DNA from 2 places in the Psychromonas sp. L1A2 genome. Region 2 is predicted to be linked to the other one. Evidence: predicted binding sites of a transcription regulator. Region 2 holds the regulator's gene; the other holds the start of a gene.
The links. The regulator ArgR, encoded in region 2, controls arginine synthesis, uptake and breakdown. The targets are predictions, from matches to a motif close to ANTGAATANNTATTCANT.

Region 1 (7,323 bases), 360 kb from region 2:
AACGCCATTGACGCCATTTCTAAACAATCGCCCCACGTATCTAACGCATCAAACAAACCTTCTTTATCTTCTTGCATATCTTTGTTGTAAGCCAAAGGTAATGCTTTAAGTGTCATTAACATACCCGCTAATGAACCAAATACACGACCTGATTTACCACGGATCAACTCCATTGCATCAGGGTTTTTCTTTTGTGGCATTAATGATGAACCAGAAGTCACAAGATCCGACATTTCGATAAAGGCTGCTTCACCACTGTTGTAGAAGATAAGGTCTTCTGCCATACGTGATAAATGCACCATTGATAATGTGGCACAACTCATTAACTCAACAACATGGTCACGGTCAGATACTGAATCTAAACTATTACGTGTTGCACGTTTAAAACCGAGAGAGTGTGCTAATACAGTACGATCCATTGCATAACCAGTACCTGCAAGTGCGCCACTACCTAATGGACAGGTATCCATACGATCTAAACAACCTTCTAAACGGCTATGGTCACGCTCTAACATTTCTAAGTAAGCTAAACACCAGTGAGAGAAAGTCACTGGTTGTGCACGTTGGAGATGAGTATAACCAGGTAAAATAACACCTTGGTGAATACGTGCTAATTCGATTAATTTCGCTTCTAATTGCTCTAGATTGGTAATTAAGCTTAATGTCGTTTTTTTACACCATAGTTTCAAGTCAGTTGCTACTTGGTCATTACGGCTACGACCTGTGTGTAATTTTTTACCTAAATCACCCACTTTATTAATAAGTTGGCCTTCGACCCAAGAGTGGATATCTTCAGCATCTGACTGTAGCACTTGTTCAGGATTGGCTTGCACTGATACTAATAATTCATTCAAGCTAGCTTCAATACTTTTTTGCTCTTCCGTCGTTAATACATTAACTGACAACAAAGCATGAGACCATGCGATTGAACCAATAATATCTTGTTCAGCAAGACGGTAATCGAATTTCAATGAATCATTAAATAATTTAAATTTTACGTCTGCCGCTTGGCTGAAACGTCCGCCCCATAGTGCCATTTGTTACTCCATTCTGACTTGGTTGTTAACCCGATCTATTTGTTAAAGGATTTGATTAATAACCCAGTCCATTTGTTAAAGGATTGGTAATATTGAAATGCAATTTATAAACACTCTAATTTTAAAACGCTTATAAATAGAAATTCCTGCCCCCGATAACCGGAGACAGGAATTTTATAACATATTTTGCTTATTTGTTACTGTTTAGCTTACGAATACGGCTAGACAGTGAATATAAACGGATGAAACCTTCAGCATGTTTTTGGTCGTAAACATTATCATCACCAAAAGTAGCAAACTCTTCTGAGTAAAGGCTATTTGGAGAACGTTTCTTAACCGCTGTTGCTTGTCCTTTGTATAAACGAACAACCACTTCACCGTTAGCATCTTGCGCTAATGATTCAGAAGCCGCTAATAAAGAACCGCATAATGGTGTAAACCAACGACCGTCATACACTAAGTGAGCAAATTCTTGGCCCACTTGGTCACGCCAGCGACGAGATGGTTTGTCATGTACTAGCTCATCGATACCACGAAGTGCAGTTACCATCACTGTGCCTCCTGGTGTTTCATAACAACCACGAGACTTCATACCAACTGTACGGTTTTCAGTAATATCGATACGGCCAACACCATGTGCTGCTGCTTTATCATTTAGTAACATTAATGCATCGTAAGGAGAAAGCTCAACACCATCAACAGCGGTTACACGTGCTTTTTCAACTTTTAACGTTACATATTCAGGCTCATTTGGTGCATCAAGCGGATCAACCGTTAATGTCCAAACACCTTTACTTGGCTCGTTATATGGGTCTTCTAATTCGCCACCTTCGTGCGAAATATGCCATGCATTTGCATCACGGCTGTAGATTTTAGTTGCTGAAGCAGTTGTTTCGATTTTACGTTCAGCAAGGTAGTCTAATAAATCTTCACGAGACGTCATTTCCCACTCACGCCAAGGCGCAATTACTTTTAGTTCTGGTGCTAGTGCAGCAAAACAACTTTCAAAACGAATTTGGTCATTACCTTTACCAGTACAACCGTGACAAACTGCGTCAGCGCCTACTTTTAAAGCCACTTCAACTTGTGCTTTAGCAATGATTGGACGCGCCATTGAAGTACCTAATAAATAAGTACCTTCATATACTGCGCCAGATGCAATCGTTGGGTAGATGTAGTCTTTAACAAACTCTTCTTTTAAATCAACGATGTGACATTCAGATGCACCAGAAGCAATTGCTTTCTCGTGCAAACCGACTAATTCTTCTGCACCTTGGCCAACATCGGCACAAAACGCTACGATTTCACAATCATTATAAGTTTCTTTTAACCATGGAATGATTGCTGATGTATCTAAGCCGCCTGAATAAGCGAGAACTACTTTTTTAACTGAACTCATTGAATATTTTCCTTTCTCAATTATTTTATTTGTTAATTAGGGTAAGCATTATAGCGTTTTGAATGTGCATTCTATTTTCAGCTTGATCAAAAATCAATGACGCTGGACCATCCATTACATCTGATGTGATATCTAGACCACGATGTGCAGGTTGGCAATGTAAAATATGTTTAATACCGGTATTATCAAGCAATGCTTGGTTAATTTGGAATGGCATAAATTTAGCTTTAATTTGTTCTAGTGGTGTATCGTCGCCCATTGATAACCAAGTGTCACCATAAACAACATCATAACCTTTAATATCGTCGATATTATTTGTCACAGTGATCGTCGCGCCAGTTTCTTTTGCGATTTCTTCTGCTTTTTTCATAATTTGTGCATCTGGGCTATGGCCTAAAGGACAAACAGCCGTGACTGTCGCACCTAAAATAGCACCAGCAATAAATAATGAATGCGTTACATTATTACCATCGCCAATATAAGCGAGTTTAACTTTGGTTAAATCATCGTAATTTTGTGCGATTGTTAAGAAGTCTGCCATACCTTGACACGGATGGTATAAGTCACACAGAGAGTTAATCACTGGTACGCTTGCATATTCTTGCATTTCAACCAATGTTTTATGGTCAAATACACGCGCAACAATACAATCTGCCCAACGAGAAATATTAGCGGCGAAGTCTTTAACGTCTTCACGGCTACCCATCGCGCCATTAGTTTGATCTAAATAAACAGCATGGCCGCCTAATTTATTAACACCAATATCAAAGGTCACTCGTGTACGTAGCGATTGCTTTTCAAATAAAGTAACAACGCTTTTACCGGCTAATGCCTGCGCATATTTACTTGGATTTGCTTTTAAATCTTTACCCAATGCAATCAGGTCTAATGCCTGTTGTTGAGTCATTTCCATGCCAGTTAATAAATTTTCCATTGTCACTCTCTATTGCTTCTTCATTTAATTACTTTGGTCCCCACTGCTTTACCTGCAAGCAATGACACTAAATTCTCTGGATTCTTCCAACTTGCTAACATTACATAGCCTAATTGATCAGCAGCTTGTAATGCAGCTTTTACTTTAACAGCCATACCATCTTGAATCACATTTTCAGCAATAAGTGTATCAGCTAGTTGTGTATTTAACTCAGGTATAACTTGTTTCTGTGCATCCCATACGCCATCCACATCGGATAAGAATACAAGCTCTGCGCCCACCAGCTCACAAATAGCAATGGCAGCTTGGTCTGCATTAACATTATATAGATTACCATCTTCACCAATCGCAATTGAAGAAATTACAGGTAAAAACCCACCCGCTAATAAACCATTAATTAAGGCTGGATTATTTGGGCTACAAATACCTACGGCACCAAGATCTGGGTCCATCTGCTTAACTGAACAACTAAATCCATCTGCTAATGATAAACCAACCGCTGATAAACCTGCTTGTAATGCTTTAGCCATCAACAGTTTATTAGATGTACCTGCTAATGCACCTGCAACATAAGGGATTTGATCAAATGGTGTAATACGTAAACCATTTTTCTTCTCACTTTTAATGTTCATCTTTTTCAGAACATCTTCCACAATCACACCACCACCATGTACTAATAACAATGGACGTTGTTGTATTGCTAAATATTCAGTTAATGCTGAAAACAAATTAGTCAGTGCTTGATTATTCTCTAAAACCGCTCCGCCTAATTTAATTAACAGCGGTTTTTGTTGTACTTGTGTCATTTAAAATCCGTTTTATAAAATAGAAGTCGTAATATCAAAACCGAAACGTAAATTAATGCATTGCATTGCTTGTGATGACGCGCCTTTTAATAGGTTATCGATAGCACTAAACACGACTAAATCCTGCCCATCAACTGCCCAGCCTAAATCACAGAATGGCGTACCAACAACATTTTTCAGTGCAGGGAACGATCCTTCCATTAAACGAACAATCGGTTTATCCGCATAAGCAGTTTGATAAGCTTGATTAATTTGCTCCGCAGTTGTGCCTTCATTCAATACCACATTGATACTCGCTAAAATACCACGCTTGAAACTGCCTAAGTGCGGTGTAAATACAACGTCAGTCCCTAAATGCTGATCAATTTCTGGTTTGTGACGATGTGTGAAGACACCATAAGGTTGTAAACTCACTTCACAAAAGCTGCTTGCCACATTGGCTTTACGGCCTGCACCACTCACACCACTTGTTGCATTAATAGTCGGCTTAATGCCTGCTTTAATTAAACCAGCATCAAACAATGGTTTTAATGCAGTTAAAGAAGCCGTGGTATAACAGCCTGGTACTGCAATTAAATCAGTTCCTTTTACTTGTTCAGCATTCCATTCCGCTAAACCGTAAACTGCTTTTTCTAATAAATCTGGATGTTGATGCGTGAAGCCATAATATTTTTCATAAAAGCCAGCAGATTTAACACGGAATGCACCAGACAGATCAAACACGACCGTATTTTCAGCTAAAAACAATGGTGCTAAGTCATGGCTTACTTCATGCGCAGTTGCAAGAATAACAATATCAATATTTTCACAAGCAGCTTTAATACCACTTACACCAAGAGGTTGTAATGCTAGGTCAACACAACCGCGTAAGTTACCGTATAACTCAGATATACTTTTTCCTTTATCTAAGCTACCTTCTGACACATATAATCCAGCCAATTCGATATTCGGATGACGCGTTAAAAATTGTGCTAACTCCGCTCCTGTATAACCGCTAGCTCCCACTACAATTGCTTTTAACATAAAGAAAATTCCTGTTTCATTACTGACTTAATGCGTGATAAATAAATATGGGTAACAAGGCGCTTTTCACGTTACCAACTATAAAAAGACATTTTAAATCAAAGTGACTATTTATTCAATAAATGTGAATAAATATACCAAAAATGGTAAATTGCTTATAAACTCAATAAACTTATTTAGTTCTATTAAAGAAAAAATTAAAAATAAAACCGTAAGCAATTGAATTTAAATAAATTTATTTTAAATATTTTTTTTATACTATTTTAATCAATGTTGAATACCATAGAAAATAAATACAGTCAGCAAACTCAAAAAATTATAATTGCATAAAATATTACAAACAAAGTAAATAAAATAACCAAACTGAGTTTTAGCTTATATTACTATTTAAATTAAAGACTGTATTAACAAGTGATTAAGTATTTTAATCACTACAAAAATAACGTTAATAAAATGTAAAAAAAGAGCATAAAATACAAACAGTCGAATATCTTAGATATTCATCAATATTTAACATATCCGATTGTCATTTTAAAAAATCACCACTGACGCCAATTGAATTAAATTCGTGACTTTATAAGGTGTAAATAGTAGATTTAAAAATAGATAGAAATGGTCATACCATTTCACCTACGGATCTATTAGCCCTTTTGTTGTTCAATTAATACAAGGTAACAGTTTAATTTTAAGGAATAGTATGTCATTACCTGCATTCATCGACCTATATAAAGATCTTATTAAATTACCCTCTATTAGCTCAAGTGATAGCGCATGGGATCAAAGTAACGTAGCTGTTATTAATCAATTAGCAGAATGGCTATCAGACCTAGGATTTACCACGGAAATTTCTGAAGTTGCCGCTGCACCAGGTAAATTTAACTTAGTAGCAACATTAGGCCAAGGCGATGGTGGTTTACTATTAGCAGGTCATACTGATACCGTTCCTTACGATGAAGGAAAGTGGCAAACTGATCCTTTCACAGTGGTAGAAAAAGATAATCGTTTATACGGTTTGGGTACAATAGATATGAAAGGTTTTTTTGCTTTTGTTATCGAAGTACTGAAAACAATGGATCGTGAAAAATTCACTAAGCCTTTACGTATCCTTGCTACTGCAGATGAAGAAACAACCATGTCAGGTGCACAGCAAATATCAGAGCAAAAACATTTTCGTCCTGACTATGCTGTGATTGGCGAACCTACAGGTATGGTCCCTGTTACCATGCATAAAGGTCACATGTCTGAAGGTATTCGTATTACCGGAAGAAGTGGGCATAGTTCAGATCCGGACAAAGGGTTAAATGCCATTGACGTTATGCATCTAGTGTTAACTGAATTAAAACAAGTACAACAAACCTTTAAAGACAAATACCATAATCCACACTTTGAAGTACCGTATCCAACGCTTAATTTTGGTGCGATCACCGGTGGCGATAGCCCTAACCGTATTTGTGGCTGTTGTGAATTACACATTGATATGCGACCTATTCCAGGCGTAACAACCAATGAATTATTCATTACTGTTAAACAAGCATTATCAGAAATAGAAAAACGTTACCCAGACAGCTTAGAGATTTTCCATTTGCATGAGCCTATTCCCTCTTATGAATGCCCATTGCACTCAGATCTGATCAATAACGCAGAAATTTACACGGGCAACAAAGCAACCAGTGCGAACTATTGTACAGAAGCGCCATTTATTCAAGCATTAGGCTGTGACACCATTGTGCTAGGTCCTGGACACATAACACAAGCACATCAGCCAAATGAGTATTTAGACCTTTCATTTGTGAAACCAACCAAAGAGGTGATTGGTAAATTAATCCAACATTATTGCGTCTAAAGTAATAAATATTGGTACCTCGTTACAACGTGTTTAACCATGCGTCTAACAAAGTAACGAGTATAACAATTTCAACAATGTAGATAGTAAGGTGTAAGAGAGCCTAAATTGACTAGCCTCTTGATTATGGTATTTTATTTAACTCCACTATAAAAAATGTAATTTGATTACAATAATAAGGAAGAACGATGACAGAAACATATGCAAACTTACGTAGTAACGTTAGTTTATTAGGACAATTACTTGGTAAGAGTATTAGTGACCATTTAGGTGAACCTTTC
Region 2 (7,323 bases):
ATTGGAAAAATATCGAATTTTGGATTTCTCAATTACCTAAATCAGAACGTAATTCATCTGCATGGAAATACTGGCAAGCACGTGTTTTAGAGCAATCTGGAGAAACAGATAAAGCTAAAGTGTTATATCAACAAGTCGCGAAGAATCGTAACTTTCATGGTTTTATGGCATCTCAAAAACTAGGTGTTAATTTTTCACTTAATGAACAAGTTATTAAAGAGGAAGTTAATGGTTTAAGTGCTCTAAAAGGTGATTTAGCGGTTATCAATGAGATGTTATTTCATAACTTAAATAAACAAGCTAAAGGGCAGTGGTACCGTATTCTTAGTAAGCAAAGCGTAGCAAAACAACAGCAATTAGGGTTGTATGCTTTTAATAATAACTGGCCGTATTTATCTGTATTAGCAAGTATTAGCTCTAAAAGTTGGAATGCACTGGGTATCCGTTTCCCTAATGCTAAAAAAGAATTATTTGTTGGTGCTGCGAAACAATACAATATAGAAGAAACGTATATTTATGCGATTACGCGTAGAGAAAGTAGCTTTGATCAACATGCTAAATCCCCAGTGGGAGCAAGTGGTTATATGCAATTAATGCCTAAAACTGCAGAAGAAACGGCTAAAAAAATTGGGTTAACGTCGTACAAAGATATTTCTCAACTTGACCAAGGTGAAATTAATGTTCAGTTAGGCGCTGGTTACTTTAATGAATTATTAGAGCGTTACGATGGTAATCGTGTTCTAGCAACGGCTGCTTATAATGCAGGGCCTCATCGAGTAGACAGATGGGTTAGTGCTGAGAAGAAGAAAGGTAATAAAGGTATCGAAATTGATAGTTGGGTAGACACTATTCCTTTTTATGAAACACGTGCTTATGTACAAAATGTATTAGCTTACAATGTTATTTATCAGCATGTTTTAGGTAAACCTTTGCAGTTTCTTAAAAATGAAGAGCTTTTAGGCGATTATTAAGCCTTTAAGCTATTTAATAAACAATGATTAGCTCTGCTGACGATATCTATCGGTATGCTAGTCAATGATCGACAAGCTTTTTGTTGTACATTGTAGATAGCTTTGTTTTACAAAGACTAACTATTGATGCCAACAAAAAGCATTGTCTTGACTACCATCACTGGTTTTAACATTATTCTGATCAATAAATAGTGCCTTACATGCGGCTTTATCATTATTTTGAGAACTACTTATTTTAGCGACTGCCTTCATAACATAGGTGTGTGCGGCCGCTGAAACAATACTAAATGTGTAATATTCGCTATTTAACGGTAAGCCTGCTGAGGCTGGATTACTAATGTAAATTGGCTGCAGAATACGGTAGCTACTTTGCTCCATTTGAGCCTTTATTAATTCAGTTTGTGCATCTCCTCGTCGTGTTGTTATCACAAAGCTTTGGTAAGAAGGGTAAGCAATACCGGCTAATATTCCGATAACCACAAGACAAACAAGTAATTCAATTAAAGTAAAACCGCGAAGTTTATTCTCTCTAAAGTCTAGTTTATTCATATCAGCCTCATCTATTTAACTTTATATTCAATTTAACTCATTAAATATGTAATCAAATATTGGTGAAATGGTCGCTTGCTTTAACCTGTTCGATTAATTAGTTATTTAATGAGAGCGTTATTAAGTATAGAAAAGCATTTCTAAATTTCATTATTTCTAATTAAATGATATTGCTTATGTGTATGAAGGATCTATAGCCATTAGTAATGTATTACATTAAGTTCATCAGTAAGAGAGCATTATCATTCGCTCTCATATCACTGATATATTGGATTAATTTGGAAGGGACGGAGCTTGAAGGAGGTTAATCAAATAGTTTATGCACAACTGCTAGTGTTGCTTCAATTTCTTGAGTATTACTGGGTGCAATATAAATAGTATCATCTCCCGCGATTGTACCTAAAATTCCTTCTGCTTTACCCATCGAGTCTAATAAGCGGGCTATCAATTGCGCAGCTCCAGGGCTAGTACGTATAACGATTAAACTGTCATTTCTATCTATATCTACCACTAAGTTTTTAAGCGGACTGGTGGTTGCTGGGATACCTAACTCGGCAGGTAAACAATAAACCATTTCACCTGTGGCATTTCGTGTTCTAACTGCGCCTGTTTTACTTAACATACGTGACACTTTAGATTGGTTGATATGCGTAAATCCAGCTTCTATTAAAGCATCGACAATCTCACTTTGTGAGCTCAAATGCTCTTCTTTAAGAAGGCATTTAAAAAAGTCCATTAGTTCAGAAGTCTGTCGCATTGGTGATCCCATAGATAAATTATTATAAAGCTCGTATCTTAATCTAAATCATCGTTGCGTTAATAGATTAAATGTCACTTTTTTTGCATATTTATTCGTTTTTTTCTAAATAAGTGTATTTGTATAAGCATCGCTACTTTCTTTAATGCAGTTCTGGTAAAATTTGAACGAAATTAATATTATCAGGATGATTCATTATGATTTCTTTTTCTCGTCAACTCGCACTTATCTGCCTCTTATTGTCAACTTCATTGAGTGCAAACACTTCAAAACAACTGCAAGTTAAGTTTGCGACTGATGCTAATTATTTCCCTTTTGAATACTTGTCTGACGATAAAGAAATTCAAGGCTTTGATATTGATATTGCTAAAGCGATCTGTGAGCAAGCCAATTTAAAATGTAGCTTTGAACATCATCGTTTTGATGGTTTGTTACTTACCTTACCTTTTGGCCGTTATGATGCAGTCATTGCAGCATTAGATATCACCAGTGAGCGATTAGAGAAAGTCGACTTCAGTGATAGCTACTATAAAGTACCGCCAGTTTTTATCAGTAAAGAGCAACTACAAGGAGAGTTTTCATTAGAAGGTAAATTTATTGGCGTTCAGGCAAATACATCTAATCAAAGTTATCTTATTCAATTTGCAAAAGAAAATAGTTATATCGTGCCTTACTATTCATCCCAAGCGGCTTTAAAGGATTTGAAACTGCAAAGAATTGATGCTGTGTTTGCTGATTTTGCTGTTGTAAATGACTTTTTAAGTAAACAGGAACAAGATAATGAACTGGTGATTAGTAGAACTGAAGCTGTGTTTGTTGAGCAGTTTTCTAAAGGCTATGGTATTGCCGTTAAGAAAAATAATCACATTTTACGCCAACGTTTAAACCTCGGTTTGAAGCAGATTGTTGAAAATGGTACCTATGCAAAGATTTTTCAGGAATATTTCCCTTAAAATAGTTCTTAAAACGACTCACAAAGTAGTGGTAATCATTCCTTAAAATAAGCTACTATTTTACATTCATCACAATTATTTAACATTTTTCACACATGCGTATTTATTCACTTTAGAATGTATACGGTTATTCTTAAATACTTAAACATTTTATTTCATTGGAGAAAAATATGAAAGTTGCTGTTCTTGGTGCTGCAGGTGGTATCGGTCAAGCGTTGTCGTTATTATTAAAAACTCAACTACCAGCTGGTTCTGAACTAGCATTATACGATGTTGCTCCAGTTGTTCCTGGTGTAGCGGTTGATTTATCACACATCCCAACAGCAGTTAAAGTTGAAGGTTTTGGTGCTGATGCGTTAGGCGCTGCATTAACAGGTGCTGATATTGTTATTATCCCTGCGGGCATGCCACGTAAACCAGGTATGGACCGTGCTGATTTATTCGCAGTGAATGCTGGTATTATCAAAACGTTAGCTGAAGGCATTGTTGCTAACTGCCCTAAAGCATTAGTTGGTGTTATCACTAACCCAGTAAATGGTACTGTTCCAATCGTTGCTGAAGTGTTCAAAAAAGCGGGTGTTTATGATAAAAACCGTATATTTGGTGTAACAACGCTTGATGTTATCCGTAGTGAAGCATTTGTTGCTGAACTTAAAGGTCTCAACGTTGCTGAAGTTAAAGTGCCAGTCATTGGCGGTCACTCAGGTACAACTATTTTACCACTTCTTTCTCAAGTTGAAGGTGTAACGTTCACTGAAGAAGAAGTTGCTGCATTAACTCCACGTATCCAAAATGCGGGTACTGAAGTTGTAAATGCTAAAGCTGGTGGCGGTTCTGCTACTTTATCTATGGGTGCTGCTGCTGCTCGTTTTTGTTTATCTTTAGTTAAAGGTTTACAAGGCGAAGACGTTGTAGATTACGCATACGTTGATATTGATGGTGGCGATGCTCCTTACTTTGCTCATCCGGTACGCTTGGGTGTTAACGGTGTAGTTGAAATTTTATCATACGGTAAATTATCAGCCTTTGAAGAAAAAGCTAAAAACGATATGTTAGTAACACTTAACAAAGACATCCAAGAAGGTGTTGATTTTATAAATAGCTAATCTACTTTTAGTTTTTTTGTAAATTATTGATAAGGTCAGCTATGCTGACCTTTTTTGTGTCTATAATAAAACATGAATTCATTTTGTGTATAGGGAGTGATATGAAAGTATTAGAGGCAATGACTTCAAGAGTTGTCACCGTTGATATGGATGACCGCATGCCAGTTCTTCAAAATATTTTATCACAAGCTGGTTTCCATCATTTATTGGTGGTGGAGGAGGGAAAGTTACAAGGTGTTATTAGTGATCGTGATTTATTACGGACATTAAGCCCTTTTTTAAATACAGAAACAGAATCTGTACGTGATTCAGAAACTGCACAACGACCCGCTCATCAAATAATGACCCGGTCTCCCATTACCATAGAGCCAAATACTTTAGTAAAAGATGCATTAACCTTAATGTTGACGCATGATATTAGTTGTTTACCTGTGCTCGATGGCGATAATATTGTTGGTATATTTACTATTCATGATGGAGTAAGGTCGCTTATTTAATAAGAACTAGCGTATAATTACTCCAATATCTTCGTTAAATACATTGATGATATTGCTATCCTTTGTGCCCCCTATTTTATTACTGCCTCATTTTATTTGTTAAAAAGGATTGTTTAATGAATAAAATAGACAGGATTGATATGCATAAACGTGATAAATAATGTGCTTTAAATCTTTTATATTGCACCTGTTATTCTTTATAGTGTCGACCTAGACTAGTTAAACTGAGATATATATGGATTATCTTCCTATTTTTACCAAATTAAAAAATCGTCATTGCCTTGTTGTTGGTGGTGGTGATATTGCTGCACGTAAAGTACATTTATTATTAAAAGCAAATGCATCAATCACTATTTGTGCTCCTGATATTTGTGATTCATTATTAGAAAAAGCTAAAAATAATCAGCTTACAATCATTAATGAAGCGTTTAGTGATGAACTGATCGAAGGTAAATGGTTAGTTGTTGCTGCAACCAATCAACATCATATTAATGAACATATTGCACAACTAGCTGAACAAAAACAGATTCTGGTTAATGTAGTTGATGAGCCTAAGTTATGTAGTTTCATTATGCCTTCTATTGTTGATCGCTCTCCAATCGTTGTTGCTATCTCTAGTGGCGGTAAAGCACCTGTACTAGCTCGTTTAATACGTGAACGTTTAGAAGCCTTATTACCAATGCATCTCGGGCGTTTGGCAAAAATTTCAGGCGAGTTTAGGCATCGTGTTAAACAAGTGATCACTAAAGAGTCTTTGCGCCGTCGTTATTGGGAAAAGTTATTTGGTAATGGCGATTTAGCAAGCCTATTACAAAAAGGTCAAATTGAAAAAGCGCAACAGTTTATGGAAGACAATCTGACTGATGAAGTTGCTCAAGGTGATGTTGCATTAGTTGGAGCAGGCCCTGGCGACCCATCATTGTTGACTTTAAAAGCATTGCAATTGATGCAACAAGCAGATGTTGTTTTATATGACCGTTTAGTATCGAAAGAAATTCTAGATTTAGTACGTCGTGATGCGGATTTAATTTCGGTTGGTAAAGCGGCAGGTAAGCATGAAGTTGAGCAATCTCGAACGAATCAAATGTTGGTTGAATTAGCGCAACAAGGTAAAAAAGTAGTGCGTTTAAAAGGTGGTGATTCCTTTATCTTCGGACGCGGTGGAGAAGAATTAGAAGAGCTTGTAGAAGCTGGCGTTGCTTTCCAAGTTGTGCCGGGTATCACGTCTGCTTCAGGCTGTAGTGCTTATGCGGGTATTCCTTTAACCCATCGTGATTATGCACAATCGGTTACTTTTGTTACTGGTCACAGAAAGAAAGATGGCAAAGCATTAGATTGGAAAGCGTTAGCTATTCCACATCAAACCTTAGTGGTCTACATGGGCTTATTACAAGCTCAAGAAATAGAAACTAATCTATTAGTGAATGGACGCGATGCGAACACACCTGTTGCCTTAATCAATAAAGGAACCAGTAACGAACAGCAAGTTATTACAGGAACTTTATCAGAACTATCTAAATTAGGTGGTGGTTTGGAAGGGCCGACGCTTATGATTGTAGGTGAGGTTGTACAGTTATCTTCTAAGCTTAATTGGTTTAATCCTGACAATAATAAAAAACTATCACGAGACCCGTTTTTAGTTAACTTATCTTAGATTATTTATAACCAATTAATATCCCACCAATAAAAAAGCCTGATTTATAATCAGGCTTTTTAGTTTTAAGCTTTTAAACTATATTTTTAAGTGTCGTTTTTAAAGATAGTTTTTAAATATATTTTTTAAGTAGAAAGCTTAATTTTCCCAATGTTGGTCTAAGTGTAATGCATCTTGATACAAACGTTCATAGTGCTTAGCTGAGTCAGACCAATAGAAGTGAGATTTCATTGCTTGTTTTTGTAAGCGCAACATTTCTTCTGGTTGCTCGATATAAAGTAATAAAGCGCGACGAAGTATATTTAGTAACTGGTTGGGATTGGGGTCATAAAACATAAACCCATTTGCATTATCTGGGTCTTGGTCGTAGTCAATGACGGTATCTTTTAGTCCTCCCACAGCACGTACAATAGGTAAGGTGCCATAAGCTAAACTATAGAGTTGGTTCAAACCACAAGGTTCGAATATAGATGGCATCATAAAGAAGTCTGAGCCTGCTTCAATCAAGTGTGATAATTCATTGCTATAAGCATCAATAAATTTAAATTTATCTTTATAATGACTAGCTAGTGCCGTTAAATGGCCTGTAATGCTAGGATCTCCAGATCCAACAATGATCAATTGTACGTTATGTTTCAAAAAACGATCTAGGATAGGAATAATTAACCCAAAGCCTTTTTGATCTGTTAAACGACAAACCATCCCATACACTGGAACATCTATCGCTTCCAGTCCAACTTCTTTTTGTAATGCTGCTTTACATTTATCTTTACCCGAAAGATCATTACTATCGAAATTAAATGGGATTAATTTATCTGTCTCAGGACTCCAATCAT

Region 1: a site for ArgR is predicted at 5,302-5,319, ahead of argC (N-acetyl-gamma-glutamyl-phosphate reductase). Genes of this name have one in related genera too.

The regions. Positions count from the first base shown of each region.
Region 1 is NZ_WUAG01000001.1:12,373-19,695, reverse strand. It holds gene argH (argininosuccinate lyase) at 1-1,037, opposite strand, end outside; gene GQR59_RS00055 (argininosuccinate synthase) at 1,228-2,436, opposite strand; gene GQR59_RS00050 (ornithine carbamoyltransferase) at 2,462-3,370, opposite strand; gene argB (acetylglutamate kinase) at 3,391-4,176, opposite strand; gene argC (N-acetyl-gamma-glutamyl-phosphate reductase) at 4,189-5,199, opposite strand; gene argE (acetylornithine deacetylase) at 5,897-7,042, shown strand; gene ppc (phosphoenolpyruvate carboxylase) at 7,231-7,323, shown strand, end outside.
Region 2 is NZ_WUAG01000001.1:369,459-376,781, forward strand. It holds gene GQR59_RS01525 (transglycosylase SLT domain-containing protein) at 1-971, shown strand, start outside; gene GQR59_RS01530 (type IV pilin protein) at 1,092-1,520, opposite strand; gene argR (transcriptional regulator ArgR) at 1,825-2,277, opposite strand; gene GQR59_RS01540 (transporter substrate-binding domain-containing protein) at 2,475-3,230, shown strand; gene mdh (malate dehydrogenase) at 3,401-4,336, shown strand; gene GQR59_RS01550 (CBS domain-containing protein) at 4,438-4,833, shown strand; gene cysG (siroheme synthase CysG) at 5,069-6,487, shown strand; gene glgA (glycogen synthase GlgA) at 6,626-7,323, opposite strand, start outside.